3 regions of the Rhizobium sp. 01T444 genome follow, and region 2 is predicted to be linked to each of the others. Evidence: riboswitches for the same ligand, from Rfam matches in the RefSeq annotation. Region 2 holds a riboswitch; each other region holds the start of a gene.

The links. A riboswitch is a leader RNA that binds a small molecule or an ion and turns the genes downstream of it on or off. The one in region 2 is predicted to bind cobalamin.
Region 1: it holds a riboswitch for cobalamin, as region 2 does, so the genes downstream of both, AC1DTN_RS10075 (ABC transporter substrate-binding protein) here and bluB (5,6-dimethylbenzimidazole synthase) in region 2, are expected to answer to the same signal.
Region 3: it holds a riboswitch for cobalamin, as region 2 does, so the genes downstream of both, cobU (bifunctional adenosylcobinamide kinase/adenosylcobinamide-phosphate guanylyltransferase) here and bluB (5,6-dimethylbenzimidazole synthase) in region 2, are expected to answer to the same signal.

What each region holds. Positions count from the first base shown of each region.
Region 1 is NZ_JBFTPD010000005.1:11,972-18,066, reverse strand. Features, by position in the region: gene AC1DTN_RS10095 (hypothetical protein) at 261-476, shown strand; gene AC1DTN_RS10090 (class I SAM-dependent methyltransferase) at 513-1,286, opposite strand; gene AC1DTN_RS10085 (ABC transporter ATP-binding protein) at 1,290-2,054, opposite strand; partial or broken gene AC1DTN_RS10080 (FecCD family ABC transporter permease) at 2,051-3,090, opposite strand; gene AC1DTN_RS10075 (ABC transporter substrate-binding protein) at 3,087-4,118, opposite strand; cobalamin riboswitch at 4,296-4,565, opposite strand; gene AC1DTN_RS10070 (YidB family protein) at 4,703-5,047, shown strand; gene AC1DTN_RS10065 (hypothetical protein) at 5,129-5,587, shown strand; gene AC1DTN_RS10060 (ATP-dependent Clp protease proteolytic subunit) at 5,618-6,095, opposite strand, start outside.
Region 2 is NZ_JBFTPD010000013.1:12,843-18,937, forward strand. Features, by position in the region: gene AC1DTN_RS18235 (hypothetical protein) at 52-420, opposite strand; gene AC1DTN_RS18240 (3-deoxy-7-phosphoheptulonate synthase) at 571-1,638, opposite strand; gene AC1DTN_RS18245 (DHA2 family efflux MFS transporter permease subunit) at 1,880-3,304, opposite strand; cobalamin riboswitch at 3,447-3,636, shown strand; gene bluB (5,6-dimethylbenzimidazole synthase) at 3,679-4,380, shown strand; gene AC1DTN_RS18255 (MFS transporter) at 4,398-5,942, opposite strand; gene AC1DTN_RS18260 (LysR family transcriptional regulator) at 6,077-6,095, shown strand, end outside.
Region 3 is NZ_JBFTPD010000005.1:156,303-162,397, reverse strand. Features, by position in the region: partial or broken gene AC1DTN_RS10845 (adenylate/guanylate cyclase domain-containing protein) at 1-209, shown strand, start outside; gene AC1DTN_RS10840 (chloride channel protein) at 285-2,075, opposite strand; cobalamin riboswitch at 2,283-2,677, shown strand; gene cobU (bifunctional adenosylcobinamide kinase/adenosylcobinamide-phosphate guanylyltransferase) at 3,030-3,554, shown strand; gene cobW (cobalamin biosynthesis protein CobW) at 3,559-4,605, shown strand; gene cobN (cobaltochelatase subunit CobN) at 4,616-6,095, shown strand, end outside.

The sequences.
Region 1 (6,095 bases), on a different contig from region 2:
GAGATGTTCAAATAGGTGCCGACAGTTCTTTTGGGTCAACAGGGCGAATATTAGCGCCGCCGTTCTGTCATGTGGCCTCCTTGATCACCGTCTCCCATCGCCACGACGGTACGCCGCTCAAAGCCGGCCGCTGCCAATGGCTTCCGTCTGTGGCGGCTGATCGTCGAGGGCAGGGGCAGCTTGAACTATTCGGCTCTGCGCTTATTGTCAGGCGGTGGACATTGCGCCCATGCCCGCGACGATCGAGAAAGCCCGAAGCCATGCAGAAGTTCACTGTGTCCATCACGCGAGAGATCGAGGCCGATACCGCCGAGGAGGCCGCGCTTCTCGTCTATCAGGAGCTTGCCAAGGACGCGGCACCGCTTCGCTATCTGGTCGCGGACGAGACGAAGAGGACGAGAACTGTGACACTCGATCGGGCTAAGGCGGACGAATTCGCCGCTGTCGATCATACTGCCGATCCCGGCAACTGGTAGGCGGTGGCTGACAGGTCAGCCCCCATTCGCGACGGATCAGGGCCGCCGGCAGGTCAGGATGAAACGGCGGTAGACCAGGGTTCTAAGCTTGTTTCTGAGGTTGGCATTCTTCCTCTGCGCCCGGGCGATCGGGGCATGGGAGTGCAGTTCGATGCCTGTAAAGCCCGCCGATGTCAGAAGCGGCAGCAGCATGTCGGGACGCAGGCCGGAGCCGAAGGGCAGGGCTGACATGATGCGGGCGTGGCGGGTGCTGAGCGCGCCGTCATAGTTGCTGTCGGCACCGATGAAACGGTCGACACATGTTATCAGCAGGCTGGCGATGCGGCCGGTCGGTTTCGGGCTTGCCCAGTTGCCGTCGAAGAAGAGCAGCAGACCGCCGGGTTTGAGGATGCGGAACCATTCGGCAAAACTTTCTTCCGGCCGGGTCAGCGTCCAGACCAGGTGGCGGCAGATGATCGCGTCGTAGTGTGCATCAGGCTCCAGGGTGTTTTCGGCGTCCGCCAAGATGAAGCGCAGGCGCTCCTTGCCGGCGTGTTTGGCGCGGGCAACCTTCAGCATCGCTTCGGAGAAATCGAGCGCGGTAACGTCATGGCCGAGATCCTGGATCAGGCGGGTCACTTCGCCAGTGCCGCAGGCAAGTTCCAGCACGCGCTTGGGCTCAGGGCCGAGGGCATCGCGGATCGGCTTCTGCCAGGCATCGGCCTCCGGGCCGGGGGCGATCTTGTGGCCGAAGGCGAGATCGAAGGTTTCCGAGCGTTTCGACCAGTAGTCGCGGATCTCTTCCTTCAGATCGAAATTTACGCCATCCATCTCTCAGCCCATCCGATACTGGATATGTGTGCGGCCATGCACAGCCGATCTTTCGATATGGGCGCGCACGCCGAAGACGCGGGCGATCAAGGCTTCGGTCAGCACCTCCTCGGGCGTGCCTGCGGCCACGACTTCGCCCTTCTGCAGCACGGCCAGATGATCGCAGAACATCGCCGCCAGATTGAGATCGTGGAGCGCGATGATGGAGGTGAGGCCGAGTTTGGCTACCAGCGCCAGGATATCGAGCTGATGCTGGATATCGAGGTGATTGGTCGGTTCGTCGAGCAGGAGTTCGCTTGGCGTCTGGGCGAGCGCTCTGGCGATATGCACGCGCTGGCGTTCGCCGCCTGACAGTGTCTGCCACAGCTGGCCGGCGCGCTCGCCCATGTCGACGCGGGCGAGCGCTTCCGCAACGGCGGCATCGTCATCGGCGCCCCAGGAGGCGATGAGGCCGCGATGCGGCGTGCGGCCGAGGCGGACGATATCGCGCACGGTGAGCTGCGTGTCGGTCGTCGACTGCTGTTCGACGAAGGCGATGCGGCGGGCAAGGGCAGCGCGTGAGAGGCCGGAGACATCGTCGTCGCCAAGGCGGATGATGCCGCTTTTGACCTGCCGCAGTCGGCAGATCAGGCGCAGCAGGCTCGATTTGCCTGAGCCGTTCGGCCCGAGCAGGCCGAGCACCTTGCCCCTTTCGACTGATATGCTGATGCCATTGACGATGATGGTATTGCCGGCGGCATAGGTGACCTTGTCGACTGATATGCTCATGCGCTTCTCCGCACGCGATAGAGGATGATGGCGAGGCCGGTGCGCCGAAAAGCGCGGTGACGACGCCGATCGGCAGGATCTGTTGGGGAATGATGATGCGCGAGACGATGTCGGCGCCGACCATGAAGATCGCTCCGCCAAGCGCAGTCGCCGGCAGCAGGCGGCCATGCGCGGGGCCGACGAGGAAGCGGGCGGCATGGGGAATGACGAGACCGACGAAGCCGATGGAACCGACCATGCTGACCACGCCTGCCGTCATCGCCGCTGTCACGCCGAGCAGGGTGAACTGCACGCGGCGCACGGCGATGCCGAGGGAGGCTGCGGCATCCGTGCCGAAGGCGAAGGCATCGAGCGCGCGCGCATGGGCAAGACAGACGACGAAGCCTGTCAGCGCGATCGGCACGGAGAGATAGACATCCGGCCAGCGCACGCCACTGAGCGACCCTAAGAGCCAGAAGAGTACGCCGCGCGCCTGTTCGGCATTGGCCGAGGTGGTGACGATATAGGAGGTCAGCGCGTTGAAGAGCTGCGAGCCCGCCACGCCGCAGAGAATGATGCGCTCGCTGGTGCCGCCCGCGCCCGCCGCCAGAATGCCGACCAGAAGAAAGGCGATGACGGCGCCGATGAAGGCGCCGCCGGAGAGGCCGAGCACGCCATAGCCGAGGCCTAAGATCATGACGCAGACGGCGCCGGTGGAGGCGCCGGCGGAAATGCCGAGCACATAAGGTTCGGCGAGCGGATTGCGCAGCAGGGCCTGCAGCACCACGCCGCAAAGCGCGAGCGACGCACCGGCGCTTGCCGCCACCAGCGCGCGGCTGAGGCGGTAATCCCAGACAATGCCCTGGTGGATGCGGCTGAGTTCGAATGCCGTGCCGAACAGGCGGTTGGAAACCGCCTTTGCCGTGGTGGCGAGCGGGATCGATATCTCGCCGATCGATACGGCGAGGCTGACCATCAGGCCGAGCAGGAGGAAGGCGGCGATGGTGAGCGCGGCAAGCGCCCACCATTTCCTCTGTGGCAAGGCAGCCTGGCTCACTGCGCCAGACCGGAGGCGGCGATGCCCTTTGCCAGGATTTCGATGCCGTCGATCGTGCGGATCGTCGGGTTCATCGACTGCGCGTCCATCATGATGAAGCGCTTGTTTTTGACGGCATCGAGCTCCCTTGTGACCGGATCGTTTTCCAGGAAATCCACCTTCACCTTGGGATCGTCGGCGGCATAGCGGCGGCGGTCCATGGTGGCGATGACGATGACGGCGGGATTGGCCTGCGCAATCGTTTCCCAGCCGACGAGGGGCCATTCCTCTTCAGTCGTCACGACGTTCTTTGCGCCGAGCGTCTTCAGGATATAGGCCGGCGCGCTGTTCTTGCCGGCGATGAAGGCATCGCCTTTCACCTCCTTGCTGGAGAACCAGAAGACGACGGGCAGGTTCTTGGCTGCCGCGCCTGAAACGGAGGCAACGGCCGCGGCCTCGCGCTTCTTCAGGTCGGCGATCAGTTTATCGCCCCGGTCCTTCACGTCGAAGATTTCGGAGAGTTCGGCGATTTCCTGATAGATCAGGTCCATCGTGAACAGCTCCTTGCGCACGCCGTCTCCGCCATCGGTGTTGATCTTGGCGACGCAATCGGCCGGCGCGATATAGGTGTTGATGCCGAGGTCTTTGAATTGCTCGCGCTTGCCGACGGAGCCTTGGGCGCCGACATGCCATTCGAATTCGGCAGCCACCAGATCGGGCTCGGCACCGACGACGGATTCGAAGCTCGGGTCGTTGTCGGCCAGGCGTCTGATCTTGCTGTTGGCCTCGGCATATTGCGGCAGGACCGGGCCGACCCAGACGGCCGTGCCGGCGATCTTGTCGGCAAGGCCGAGCGAGAGGAGCACTTCGGTCATGCCCTGGCCGATCGAAACGATCTTGGCCGGTGCCTTCTCGAAGGTGACTTGCTGGCCGCAATTGCTGAGGGTGAGGGGATATTGGGTGGCGGCGAAGGCGGGTGCTGCAAGGCCGGCCAGGCAAAGGCTGGCGAGCCCGAACGCAAGGGAAAAGCCTGGAATAATCTGGCGCATTGGAAACTCTCGATCGGAAGGAAAAGGGCCAGCAGACGCCGGCGCGCGCAGATGCGTGAGCCAAACGTGGAGGAGGGCTAGCGGCGGGTGGTCCAATCGGGACGGATCGCGTGCGGCAAGCGGCAGGAAATAAGGTCAATCATATCTGCTCCTTGTCCAGGCATCCCCGCCTGGCTGATTGGATTGCGATTGACGGCAGGTCTCCTGGCTCGCGGATGTCAGCCGGTCATCTGCCTTCCCGCGCTTGCGCGCAGTGGCACTTGGAGTGACCAGCTCGCCGGTGATGTCCTGGAATGAACGACGAGGCATTCATTCCGGATATAACCGGCAATCCGCTTACAGTTGCGGGGGCAGCCACGGTCTTGGTCCCTTTTGGGTCGTCCGCACCGTGTTCCCTATTAATCCCCTCGAAGTTCTCCTCGGGGAACCGTCTCCCCCGACTTAGGACGTCACCATGGGCAACGTCAAGCAGGGCCAGCGAGAAGTATTGTTTGCGGAGGGAAGGCTGTCGTTTCGCAAATCCGGAATGACAGAAATTTTACCTCATGCTAATGTAGAATCCGCTGATGGGTGGAGGAGCAACCATGAGTATTTTCGACGGTTTAGGCGGTGTTCTCTCTGATGTGCTTGCCGGCAGGCAGGTCGATTACGTCGCGGTTGCAACCAGAATATTCGACAATGCCGGAGGGCTGCAGGGCATCGTTTCCCAGCTCAATTCGGCGGGCCTCGGCGAGCAGGTCTCATCCTGGATCGGCACCGGCCACAATCTTCCCGTATCGGCGGAACAGATCCAGGCGGCCTTGTCGTCCGATCAGCTGCGCGATCTCGCCGCCAAGTTCGGCGTCAATGCCGATGATGTGTCCAAGCTGCTTGCCGAGCATCTGCCGAAAGCCGTCGATGCGGCAACGCCCAATGGAACCGTTTCATAGGCTTCAAAGACTTGGGGTCTCAAAGATTTGGGGCCTCAAAGACGTGCATGCCGTGAACTGCCCCCAACACGAGGATATCCCATGATTGCGAGATTGCTTGTGCCCGCTTCCGCCGGAGCGTTGATTGCCGCCGCCTTCTTCGTTTCTCCGGCCTCCGCGCTGACCATGAAGGAATGCAGCGCCAAATATCAGACGGCCAAGGCCGATGGTTCGGCCAAGGACATGAAGTGGAACGACTTCCGGGCGAAGTTCTGTGGCGCGGATGCGGCCGCCGAAGATGCTGCCGATGACAAGGCAGTGGCCGCAACGACGGACAAGGAGCCCGCAAAGCCGACGGTCAAGGCCCCCAAGGGCGTGACCATGCCGAAGGCGATCGACAAGAAATACGCCAGCGAAACGCCTGCCAAGGGCCGGCTGCATACCTGCGTCGACAGCTATCATGCCAACAAGGATGCCGGCACGCTCAACGATCTGAAATGGATCCAGAAGGGCGGCGGCTATTGGAGCCTTTGCAATACGGCATTGAAGGCCGGTAGCTGAGGTTTAGGCTGGCGAGGGCGGGGCGCATGGCTATTGCGCTCCTACCTCTGCCACATCCTCTCGATCCGTCAGGATGCGGTCGATCAGCCCCCATTCCAGGGCCTCTTCAGCCCTCATGAAGCGGTCCCGATCCATCGCCTGCTCGAACTCTTCATAGGATCGCCCGCAATGCTCGGCATAGAGGCTGGTCATGAGCTGCTTCGTCTTCCTGATTTCCTCGGCATGAATGAGCATATCGGACGCCTGGCCCTGGAAGCCGCCGAGGGGCTGGTGGATGAGGATGCTGGCATTCGGAAGGGCATATCGCTCTCCCGGCTGGCCGGCCATCAGCAGGAAGGAGCCCATCGAGCGGGCCGTTCCCATGCAGAGCGTGTGCACCGGCGCGCGGATGAAACGCATCGTGTCGTACATGGCAAAACCGCTGGTCACGACGCCGCCCGGCGAATTGATGTAGAGGTTGATCGGCTTCTTGGGATTTTCGGCCTCCAGGAACAGAAGCTGGGCGCAG
Region 2 (6,095 bases):
ATGACACGACGGGATTTCGCCTGCCGCGCAGGAACCTGCCACTCGGGCTGCCTAATTCTTTGCTCCCGCCTCGACAAGCTCCGGAGTGATCGTAATCTCCACCGTGCCTGAAGCAGAGCCATAAGGCTCGCATTCTGTAATAGCCTCACCCAGCGCCGGAGCCGCGGTCATCTCCCATGCCGATGGCGGCGCGCGGAAATTGACAGAAACAAAATCGGCAGATCCTTCCTTGAGGACCACCACAGCCGAGAGACCATAGTCCTTCGGCGCTCCTGCGGGTAGTTTCAGACATTTAAGTACCTGGGTGGATACGGTTTTTCCGAGGTCATCAGATGCGGCGAAGGCCGCTATGTGGCTCGTCGCCACTGCGGCCAGCACAACAGGCAGCTTTAAGGAAATCGCCTTCACCAAAAAACGCATTCATCACCCCTTTAAATAGTCATTCGACATAATGTGCGGCAATTTAAAACTTATCATTGAAATCAGTAGCATTGGAAGCGCGCCGACCGCGCGACGCGCTTCAATTTTTCGATCCGCCCAAAATCGCTGCACGATATTAGGCGACCTACATCAAGCCGCAACAGCAGCCTTCCGCCGTTCACGGACGGCCTTGGCGAGATCCTCGAGCACCTCGACGGACGTATCCCAGCCGATGCAGCCATCGGTGATGGACTGGCCGTAGACGAGCGGCTTGCCGGGAACGAGATCCTGGCGGCCGGCGACGAGGTTGCTCTCGATCATCATGCCCTTGATGTGGTGGTTGCCGGCAAGAATCTGGCCGGCGACGTCATGGACGACCTTCGGCTGGTTCATCGGATCCTTGTTGCTGTTCGCGTGGCTAGCATCGATCAGCATGCGCGGGTCGACGCCGAGCTTGACGGCTTCGGCGATGACAGCCTGCACGTCAGCTGCCTCATAGTTCGGCCGTTTGCCGCCACGCAGGATGATGTGGCAGTCCTCGTTGCCGCGCGTGGAGGCAATCGCTGCCTGTCCATCCTTGGTGACAGCCGGGAAATGGTGCGGCTGGGAGGCCGCCATGATTGCATCGAGTGCGATGCGCGCGCTGCCATCCGTGCCATTCTTGAAGCCGATCGGGCAGGAGAGACCCGAGGCGAGCTGGCGGTGGATCTGGCTTTCGGTCGTGCGCGCGCCGATGGCGCCGTAGCTCACGAGATCGGCAATATATTGCGGCGTGATCGTATCGAGGAATTCGCAACCGGCCGGCAGGCCCATGGCGTTGATGTCGAGCAGCAGGCGCCGCGCGAGGCGCAGGCCTTCCTCGATACGGTAGCTGCCATCGAGATGCGGGTCGTTCATCAGGCCCTTCCAGCCGACGGTGGTGCGGGGCTTTTCGAAATAGACGCGCATGACGATTTCGAGATCGCCGGAGAGACGTCGTCGCTGCTCCATGAGGCGGCCGGCATATTCGCGGGCGGCTGCCGGATCGTGGATCGAGCAGGGGCCGATGATGACGAGCTGGCGGTCGTCCTGACCGGTCAGGATATTGTGGATCGTGTCGCGCGTGCTGGTTACTGTCTTGGTAACAGCGGCGTCACGCGGGATTTCCGAAAGGATATCGGCAGGCTTGGTCAGCGGGGTGATCTCGACGATGCGCAGATCATCAATAGTGTCAGTCACGGTATGCTCTCCTGTTTGGTCATACCGTGGCGGAACAAAAAAGCCGCCAGGTTGACTAGCGGCTGTTCGGGTTGTCGTCGCGTTAGTTTCGGTTACGCACAGACCCGCATCCGCTGGAAGCAGCGGTACGAATAAAATCGCGATGCGTAAACGGACGAAATCGACATGCGGCTTATGTAGCCATGCCGATTGGAATTGTCACGTAGAATCTGTGAGGAAAAACGACAAATCCGTGAAGTTTTCAGCGGCTCTCCGCTATTGCCTGTCCCTGGGCCTCTTCCGGTTCTGCCGCCGCGGCATGTCTGTTCTTGTGGCGGCGTGTCGTCAGCTCCTCGCCGGCATTGGCGGGCAGGCGCAGGAAAGTGATGCAGGCAAGTGCTGATATCGCCGCCACGATGAAGAAGGCGATATGAAAATCCGAGACCAAAAGCTTGCCGCCGTGGAAGCTCGAGGAGATTTCCAGGATCGTACCGGCTACCGCAACGCCCATGGCCATGGAGATGCGCTGCGCCACCGCGTTGATGGCAGTCGCCTGGCTGCTGTCGGCCTCGTCCACATCGCCGAAGGCCATAGCGTTGACGCCCGAAAAGGCCATGGAGCGGAGGAGGCCGCCGACAAGAAGACAGCCCATGATGACATACATCGGCGTTTCGGCAGTGAAGAAGCCATTCACGCCGAGGAAGATTGCCGCGAGGAAGGTCGTCAGCGCGATGACGTTGCGGAAGCCGAAGGCGTTATAGGTGCGGGTGGCTGCAAATTTCGAGCCCATGGAGCCAAGAGCGCTGATGAAGGTGATCGAGCCTGACTGCAGCGGCGTCAGGCCGAAGCCGAGCTGCAGCATCAGCGGCATGAGGAAGGGCAGCGCGCCGAGGCCCATGCGGAAATTCGAGGCGCCGAGGATCGCCGCCCGGAACATCGGGTAGCGGAACATCTTGGGGTCGAGCAGCGGATGCGAGGTGCGCCTGGCATGCACGAAATAGAGAATGCCGGAGAGGACGCCGACGGCCACAGTGACATAGCCGTAGATGACGGGAACGGCGGGCAGGCTGATGACCGAGAGGCCGAACACGAAACCGGCAAAGCCGATACCCGACAGGAAGAAGCCCGGAAAATCCATCGGCTTCGGGCTTCGCGGCTCGACGGCCGGCAGGAAACGGGTGACGAGGACGATGCCGATAATGCCGATCGGCACATTGATCCAGAAGATCCAGTGCCAGCTGAGATAGGTCGTCAGGAAGCCGCCGATCGGCGGGCCCATGATCGGGCCGATCAGCGCCGGAATGGTCAGCCATGCCATGGCATTCACCAACTGGTGACGTGGCGTGCCGCGCACCAGGAGCAATCGCCCGACCGGCGTCATCATCGAGCCGCCGGCACCCTGGATGAGGCGGGAAATGACGAAGGCGGCGATGGAATTGGAGAATGCGCAGGCGACCGAGCCAACCATGAAAACGAAGATCGCGAGCCGAAAGATGTTGCGTGCACCGAAGCGATCCGACATCCAGCCGCTGATCGGAATGAAGATTGCGAGCGCCACGAGGTAGCTCGTTACCGCAAGTTTCAGCGCGATCGGCGAAGTGCCTATATCGGCAGCAATCGCCGGCAGGCTGGTGGCGATCACGGTCGAATCCATCTGTTCCATGAACAGGGCGACCGCAAGGATCATTGGTGTTAGGCGGGACACGGGCAACCGGAAGGCAATGAGAGGGGATTCGGCGCCAGCGGCGTCGGGTCTCGTTCTAGGCCAGCATTTTCAGCCTGTCCACGAAATGAATGTCGCATGCAGCTTGCCGCCATGCCGTTTCCGCGCCATAGATCACCCGTCAGGTGCCCGCTTTCACAAGCGGGAGAATCGGGAATCCGGTGCAAGACCGGAACGTGCCCAACGCTGTAAGGCCGACGCTTGCCGCATAGAATGCCACTGGCCGCAAGGCCGGGAAGGCGGCGGTCAAGCGGATGACGCCAAGTCAGAAGACCGGCCTGGCAAGATAGACCCAACCCGCGCGGACGGCGGGCGGTTGCGTTGTTGGGGATTTGACGATGCGACCCATTGATGATGCCGTTTGCCCGGCATCCAGCTTTTCTGCGGCCGAACGCGAGGCCGTCTATCACGCGATCATGACGCGGCGTGACGTGCGCAGCCAGTTCCTGCCCGATCCCTTGCCGGATGATCTCGTGACGCGGCTTTTGACCGCCGCGCATCACGCGCCCTCGGTCGGCTTCATGCAGCCGTGGAATTTCATTCTGGTGAAGAGCGTCGAGGTGAGGGCGCGGGTACGCGATGCCTTCCTCAAGGCGAATGAGGAAGCGGCCCGCATGTTCGACGGCAAGCGGCAGGAGCAATACCGTTCGCTGAAGCTCGAAGGCATCGTCCAGGCGCCGCTCGGCATCTGCGTGACCTGCGATCCAACCCGCAGCGGCAGCGTGGTGCTGGGGCGCACACATAATCCGCGCATGGACAGCTATTCCACCGTCTGCGCCATCCAGAACCTGTGGCTTGCGGCACGAGCCGAAGGGGTGGGCATCGGCTGGGTCAGCATTTTTCGCGAGGGTGACCTGAAGGAGATCCTCGGCATTCCCAATCATATCGAGGTGGTAGCCTGGCTCTGCGCCGGCTTCGTCGACCGGCTCTATGATAAGCCGGAACTGGCGGTCAAAGGCTGGCGGCAGCGGATGGCGCTGGAAGAGCTGGTTTTCCATGATGGCTGGGGGCAGGTGGAAAGCGAGGCCGCGCCGGTCTGAGCCGGCGCGGGTGTGCATCATTCTGCCGGCTGGGTGCCGCAATCCTTGGCGCAGGCCGGCGTCTTCCGATGGGCAAAGACGAGGAAGCTTGCGGCGGCCAGAAGCCAGACGCCGATCGCGCCATAGAGCATGACGCCGCCGAAGCCTGCGACGAGCGCATCATGCACCGTCCCGGCGGGAATGTCTGGCAGGGAGGCAATGTTGCCGGCGGAGATCCGTTCGGCGAGCAGGCGCAGGTCGCCGGCATCCGTCGAGGTTGGCAAGGTGCTCTTGAGGTGGGAGAGCACGCCGCTGAACAGGATGAAGCCCATGACGGCGATGTTGATGGCGAGCGAGATCATCCGGGCGCTCATGTCGATGCCGGAGGCCATGCCGGCGCGATCGCTGGAGACGGCACCTGTCGTCGTATTGGTGACCGGGGTGTTGGTGAAGCCAAGCCCGATGCCGGCAAGCAGCGCGCCGGGCAGCATCGTCAGCCAGCTTGGCGCGGTGGCAGCACTGCCTGACTTCATCAGCAGGAAGCCGAGCCCGATGGTGAAAAGGCCGCCGGGAATGATGATGCCCGGCCGATAGCGCAGCATAAGCCGTTCGGCGAGCGGCGGTACGACGAGCGTCGGCAGCGTATAGGCAAGCAGCGCCACACCCGCGGCCACACTGCCATAACCGAGACCGGCTTCATACCAGATCGGCAGATAGATCATGAAAGGCCAGAAGCTGATATTCATGGCAGCCGAGCCGATGATGGCGCCCGAGAAGGCGCGAATGCCGAAGACCGAGGCATCGAACATCGGTCGCGGGTTCAGCCTCTCGGCAAAGATGAAGGCGACGAGGCTTGCCGCGGAAAGTCCGATGATGCCAAGCGCGGCAGGGCTGGCAAAGCCGAGAGCCGGACCCTGGGTGATGAAGAAAGCGAGGCAGAAGACCGCCAGCGAAAGAGTGGCGATGCCGGCCATATCGAGCCGTCCTGCAGCGGGGTCCCGCGATTCCTCAACGCCCGTTACGGCAAGGGCCACCGTCACGGCTGCCAGCACGGCATGGATGAGGAAGACCCATTGCCAGCCGGCGGCTGCTACGATCGCAACGCCTATGATCGGGCCAAAGCCGAGGCCGATCCCGAAGATGATGCCCCACCAGCCGAAGGCCATGCTGCGGGCTCTGCCCTCCGGGAATTGATGGGAGAGGACAGCCACCTGGCAGATCAGCATCACGCCGCCGCTCATGCCCTGCAGAAAGCGAGCAACGATCAGCAGCGAAACATCCTGAGCGAGGCCGGCAATCAGCGAGGTGAGGCCAAAGGCGGCAATGCCGATGAGGAAGACGCGCTTGCGGCCGTAGCGATCGGCCAATGTGCCTGCCGCCATCAGCACCGTCGTCACGGCGATCGTATAGGCATTCATGATCCATTGCAGCGCGCTGAAATCGGCATGCAGCACCTTTTCCAGCGTCGGCAGGATTGCCGGTACGCTCGATATTTCAAGGCCGAACATCAGTGAGGAGAGGCAGGCCGCCATCAGGGCGACGATGCCTCTGATACGTGAGGATGGAGGGGAGGCAGAGGTCATGCTTTGGCCTTTCGACGTTGAGACTTACAAGGGTGACATCCCTTGTCGTCCATTTGCGTCAGCATAAGCAGAGCTTGATCATTACAGAATTGGATGATTGACTATTTCAGACACAACAATTTCGGATAGATCCAATGACCATGCTCGATGTCG
Region 3 (6,095 bases), on a different contig from region 2:
TTGATTTCACCGTGATCGGCAGGGCCGTCAACGAGGCCTCGCGGCTCGAGAAACTCTGCGGCGAACTCGGCCAGCCCCTTCTGATGTCGGAAAGCTTCGCGGCTGGCTGCGGTGTCGCCTGCGAACATCTGGGATCGTTCGAATTGCGCGGCGTTTCGAGGAGGGCGGACGTGTTCAAGCTCGCGGCACCGACTACGGCAGTAGCCTGAAATCGGCATCGATTTTCAGAAAGTCTGTTGCGTAGCTCTAATGGCGGCGTGTTTCTGACTTCAGCGGCAAATGTCTCAGATCTCGCCTGAGACCTCACGACGGCGGCGGTCGAGTTCTTCGCTGTAGCGGCGCAGCGTGTGGCTTTCGCTGAGCTGGCCGATCACCTTGCGCTCGATGAGGTTGTTGACGACGGCGAGCGCTTCGCTTTCGGTCTTGTCGAAGATCGCGGCCGCCTGTTTGGCGTTCATCTGCGGCTGCAGGAAATCGTTTTTGTAGCGGATGAAATCGGTCAGCTGCTGGGCTTCGTCCTGCGCGCTGGTGGGGTTGGCGTAGATTTCCGGCACGAGCACGAGACCGGCATATTTGTCGCCCTCATCGACGAGGATGACGCGCTGCGTCGAGCCGATGGGGAAGGCCTCCTTGAACTCGTCCATCGTTATTCCAAGTTTTGCGGTCTTCACGTCTGATCGCATCAGCTTGTCCACGGTCAGGTTGCGGATCCAGCCGACATCATGGGCGCTACGGATGCTCTCGCCGCGCAGGTGAAAGCGCCATGTGGCGAAGGAGTAGCCGAAGGTGGTGCGCACCACGAGCGAGGAGGTAATGACGGCGGCGAGCACCAGAACGGTGATCGGAAAGTCGCCGGTAATCTCCAGCGCCAGGAAGGTCATGGTCAGCGGCCCGCCGATGACGGCGACGGCGAGCGAGCTCATGCCGACCACGGCATAGATCACGGGTGTCAGTGTCGCATCGGCGAAATAGGGGGCGGAATAGGCAAAGAGCTTGCCGAGCAGGGCACCCATGAAGAGCGAGGCGAAGAACAGGCCGCCCCTGAAGCCGGAGCCGATCGAAATGGCTGATGCCACCGACTTCAGAAGGAAGAGGCCAATCAGCGCGGGAATGGTGATCTCATGGGAGAGGTTGAGATGCAGCGCGCCGTGACCGGCGGCGAGGACCTGCGGCGAGGCCAGCGCCAGCAGGCCGACGACCAGGCCGCCGAGCGCCGGGCGGAAGGGTAGCGCGATGGAGCTTTTGCGCGCCAGTTCCTCGACGAAGGAGACGCCCTGCATGATGAGGATGCCGATGCCTGCGCAGAAGGCGCCGAGGGCGATCGCCGGCACGTAATCGGCGGGCTGGACAGCGCCGAAGCTGCCGACATCGATGATGAAATCGCTGCCGGAGAGTAGCCGGGCGACCAGTGTAGCGACGAGGGCCGCGACGACAACAGGCGTCAGCGAGACGATGGTGTAGGTGCCGATGATCAGCTCGAAGGCATAGAAGGCGCCCGTCAGCGGTGCATTGAAGGCGGCGGCGATGGCGCCGGCCGCGCCGCAGCCGACGAGGACGCGCATGTCGGAGCGGCGCAGCTGCAGCTTCAGGCCGAATTTCGAGGCGATGCCGGCTGCAAGCTGCGTATAGCCGGCCTCCAGACCGACGGATGCGCCGAAGCCGTTGGACACGAGGTTCTGGATGGCGACGAGGATGCTGTCCGTCAGCGACAGGCGGCCGCCATGCAAGGCATTGGCCTCGATCGGGTCGACCATCGGCTTCTTGCGCCATCTGGCGAGAATGAAGATCAACAGGCCGAGCAGCATGCCGCCGGCAACCGGGGCCGTCATCAGCAGGAACTTGCTGTCGATCTGCGAGGCGCTGAGCCTCGTCGTGCCGTCTATGCCGAAGATCAGCCTGTGCATCTCTTCCGAGACATAGCTCATGGCGGTGACCGCAAGCCCCGAGGCGATACCGACGAGCGCGCCGGCAAAGACCATGCCCATTTCGCTGTGGCGGATAAGCGCGCGCAGGCGTCCCGGATCAAAGACGGTGCCGAGAGGGCCGAGGCGGCGAATATCCATTCGGGAGAGCATCATGGGGAAACTAGGCGGCAGGAGTGGGGGTCAAGGGCGGAGCCGGCATCCGCATGAGCGGCAATTGCGGCAAAATACCGACTGCGCCGTAAAGTTTTTGTGACGTAAACCTTTGATTGAAGACGATAATATCGGTAGTGTAAGTCGAGATGATCTCTGTGTGCACCCAGTGCGCCGATTGACATGCCCGGGGCGGAAGCCTAACCATGAATTGACATAATGGATGGTTCCGGATCGGCCTTACGCCTTCCGGATGAAAAGGGAATGTGACGGGGCGGACCCAAGCCGGGCGCCTTCATCACAGCCGACCCCGCGACTGTAGAGCAGTCAGGGTCTTCCGTCCGGTATTTTAGCCGTTGCGCTGACAGCCTCGCATTCTGCAGGCGGGCAAGGCGGTATAAGTGCCGGAAAAGCCACTGGAGTGCATCGTGATCAGCCGGGGCAGGACGCCTCTATTTCTACGAATCGTCCGCCTTTTCACGAGAAGCAGCCGGGAAGGCGAGGCGGATCCGCTGGCACGATCAGGGGCGACCGGAAACGGTCTGCCCCTGTCGCGGCCGCTAACTGCGAGCCAGGAGACCTGCCATCCGTGCCGGGCATAATGCCCATACTGGGCCGTTTGCCCGCTGCCAGCACGGAGGTTGTCTTGGCTGAAGGATTTGATTCAGCGCTGCCTCTGGTGGTGCATGTGAAAGGTGTCGGTTCGGTACCTCCTGATGGGATGCGTCTGGCGCCTGTTGGTGGACGTTACCCGGCGCGCACTTTCCTCTCCTCCCTCATTCCTGTGCTTGTCACAGGAATCCAGCCACGGCGCGTCCGCGCAGTGAATGAATCTACGCCGTCGTTGATTGAGTCTCTTGTGCCCAAGGACTTGGGCACGCTGGATCCCTGTGACAAGCACAGGGATGAGGGAAGTGGGTGGAGCCGCGCCTTCGCTCCAAGGGCGGCCGTGGCATGACCAAGAGCCTTCTCAACGCCACCTTCATCCTCGGCGGCGCCCGCTCCGGCAAATCCCGCTTCGCCGAAAACCTCGTGACCACAAGCGGCCTCGACCGCCACTACATCGCCACAGGCCGCGCCTGGGATGACGAAATGCAGGCGCGTATCGACCAGCACAAGGCCGACCGCGGCCCCTCCTGGACCACCCATGAGGAACCGCTCGACCTTACCGAGCGCCTTGCGGCAATCGACGGCGAGGGCAGGGCTGTTCTCGTTGATTGCCTGACGCTGTGGCTCACCAATCTGATGATGGAGGGGCGCGATATCGCCGCCCAGTCCGCCGCCCTTGCCGCCTGTCTACCGCAAGCAAAGGCGCGGCTCGTCATCGTTTCCAATGAAGTCGGCCTCGGCATCGTGCCTGAGAACCGCATGGCGCGGGATTTTCGCGACCATGCCGGCCGGCTGCACCAGATGATCGCGGCTGTGGCCGACGACGTGTATTTTATCGCGGCAGGTCTGCCGCTGAAGATGAAGGGTTAGATCCATGCAGCAGAAAATTCCCGCAACCGTCATCACCGGCTTTCTCGGTGCGGGCAAGACGACAATGATCCGCAACCTGCTCACAAATGCCGGCGGCAAGAAGATTGCGCTCATCATCAACGAGTTCGGCGATCTCGGCGTTGATGGCGATGTGCTGAAGGGCTGCGGGGCGGAGAATTGCACCGAGGACGATATTATCGAGCTCACCAATGGCTGCATCTGCTGCACGGTCGCCGACGATTTCATTCCGACCATGACCAAGCTTCTGGAGCGCGAGCAGCGCCCGGACCATATCGTCATCGAAACTTCAGGCCTTGCCTTGCCACAGCCGCTGGTCGCCGCCTTCAACTGGCCGGACATCAGAAGCGAAGTCACCGTTGACGGCGTGATCACCGTGGTCGACAGCGCCGCTGTTGCCGCAGGTCGTTTTGCCGATGACCATGATGCTGTCGATGCACGCCGCGTCGAGGATGAATCGCTCGATCATGAAAGCCCGATCGAGGAGCTTTTCGAAGATCAGCTGACCTGCGCCGACCTCATAGTGCTCAACAAGACCGATCTCATTGATGCCGACGGCCTCGGTCGCGTGAAGAGCGAAGTCGCCTCGCGCATCGCCCGCAAGCCTGTGATGATCGAGGCCAGGAATGGCGACGTGCCGGCAAGCGTGCTGCTCGGCCTCGGCATCGGCACGGAAGACGATATCGTCAACCGCAAGTCCCATCACGAGCTGGAGCATGAGGACGGCACGCCGCACGATCACGACGAATTCGACAGTTTCGTCGTCGAGCTCGGCGCTATCGCCGATACATCAGGTTTCGTCGAGAAGCTGAAGGGCATTATCGCCGAGCATGATGTGCTGCGCCTCAAGGGCTTCATCGATGTCTCGGGCAAGCCGATGCGCCTGCAGCTGCAGGCCGTGGGTGCCCGCATCGATCAGTATTTCGACCGCGCCTGGACGCCGGGCGAAGCACGCAGCACGCGCCTCGTCGTCATCGGCCTGCATGAGATGGATCAGGACGCGGTGCGCAAGGCGATCGAAGCGCTCGCTTAGGGAATAATCGATGCATCTGCTTCTCGCCCAACAGGGAACAATCAGCGACGGGGACGAGGCCATCGACCTCGGCCAGTCGCCGGGCGATATCCTGTTCCTCTCGGCCGCCGACACCGAGCTTGCGGCAATCGCTGCGGCTCATTCCGGCGGGGCGAGCGGGCATACGCTCAGGCTTGCGAGCCTGATGAGCCTGAAGCATCCGATGTCGGTCGATACCTACGTCCAGCGCACGGCGAGACATGCGAAGCTGATCATCGTGCGGGCGCTGGGTGGGGCGAGCTACTTTCACTATGCGCTCGAGGCGCTGCATGCGGTTGCCGCTCGTAATGGGACGCTGATTGCGGTGCTGCCGGGCGATGCGCGGCCGGATGCGGGGCTGACGCCGTTTTCCAATGTGTCGCTTGAGGATCTGAATGCGCTGTGGGCGTATCTGATCGAAGGCGGCGACGCCAATGCGCGGGGCTTTCTTGCCTATGCCTCGGCGATGCTTTCGGGGGCGGAGAAGCCGGCGCCAGCCGCGCCGCTGATGAAGGCGGGGATCTGGTGGCCGGGGCGAGGGCTTGTCGGGGTTGAGGAGTGGCGGCGGCTTGCCAAAGCCGAAGTTCGAGTCCGGCAGGGAACGCCAGCTACTGTCGCCATCGCCTTCTACCGCGCCCTCGTGCAGAGCGGCGAAACCAAACCCGTCGAAGCCTTGATCGAAGCCCTCCAGCAGCAAGGCCTGCGCCCGTTGCCGGTCTTCGCCTACAGCCTCAAGGATCCCGTCTCCAAGGGCATTCTCGAATCCATCTTCGCCGAACTGAAGCCCGAGGTCGTCATCAACACGACAGGCTTTGCCGTCTCCGCACCCGGCGCCGGTCGCGAGCCGACGGTGCTGGAGGCCAACGACGCGATCGTGCTGCAGGCAATCTTCTCCGCTTCGTCACGGGAGGCCTGGGCCGCTTCGTCGCAGGGATTGTCGGCGCGTGATCTCGGCATGAATGTCGCGCTGCCGGAGGTGGATGGCAGGGTGCTGTCGCGTGCCGTCTCCTTCAAATCAGCCGCGCGTTATGACGTTGCTGTCGAGGCCAACATCGTTTCCAGCGAGCCGGATGAGGCGCGCATGAACTATGTGGCATCGCTTGCCGCCAACTGGGCGCGGCTGCGGCAGATGCCGTTGGAGAGCAGGCGAGTTGCGCTCGTCATGGCGAACTATCCGAACCGTGACGGACGGCTCGGCAATGGCGTCGGCCTCGATACGCCAGCAGGCACCATCGAGGTAATGCGAGCGATGGAGAAGGCCGGTTATCCGGTCGCCGATATCCCTGCCGATGGTGATGCGCTGATACGGCACCTGATGGCGGGGCCGACCAATTCCGGCTTCGATGGCAAGGTCGTGCGCGAGCAGCTTTCCCTGAGTCGATACAAGGATTTCCTGGGATCTCTTCCCGTTCAGATTCAGGATGAAGTCAGCACGCGCTGGGGTGCGCCGGAGGCCGATCCCTATGTCCGCG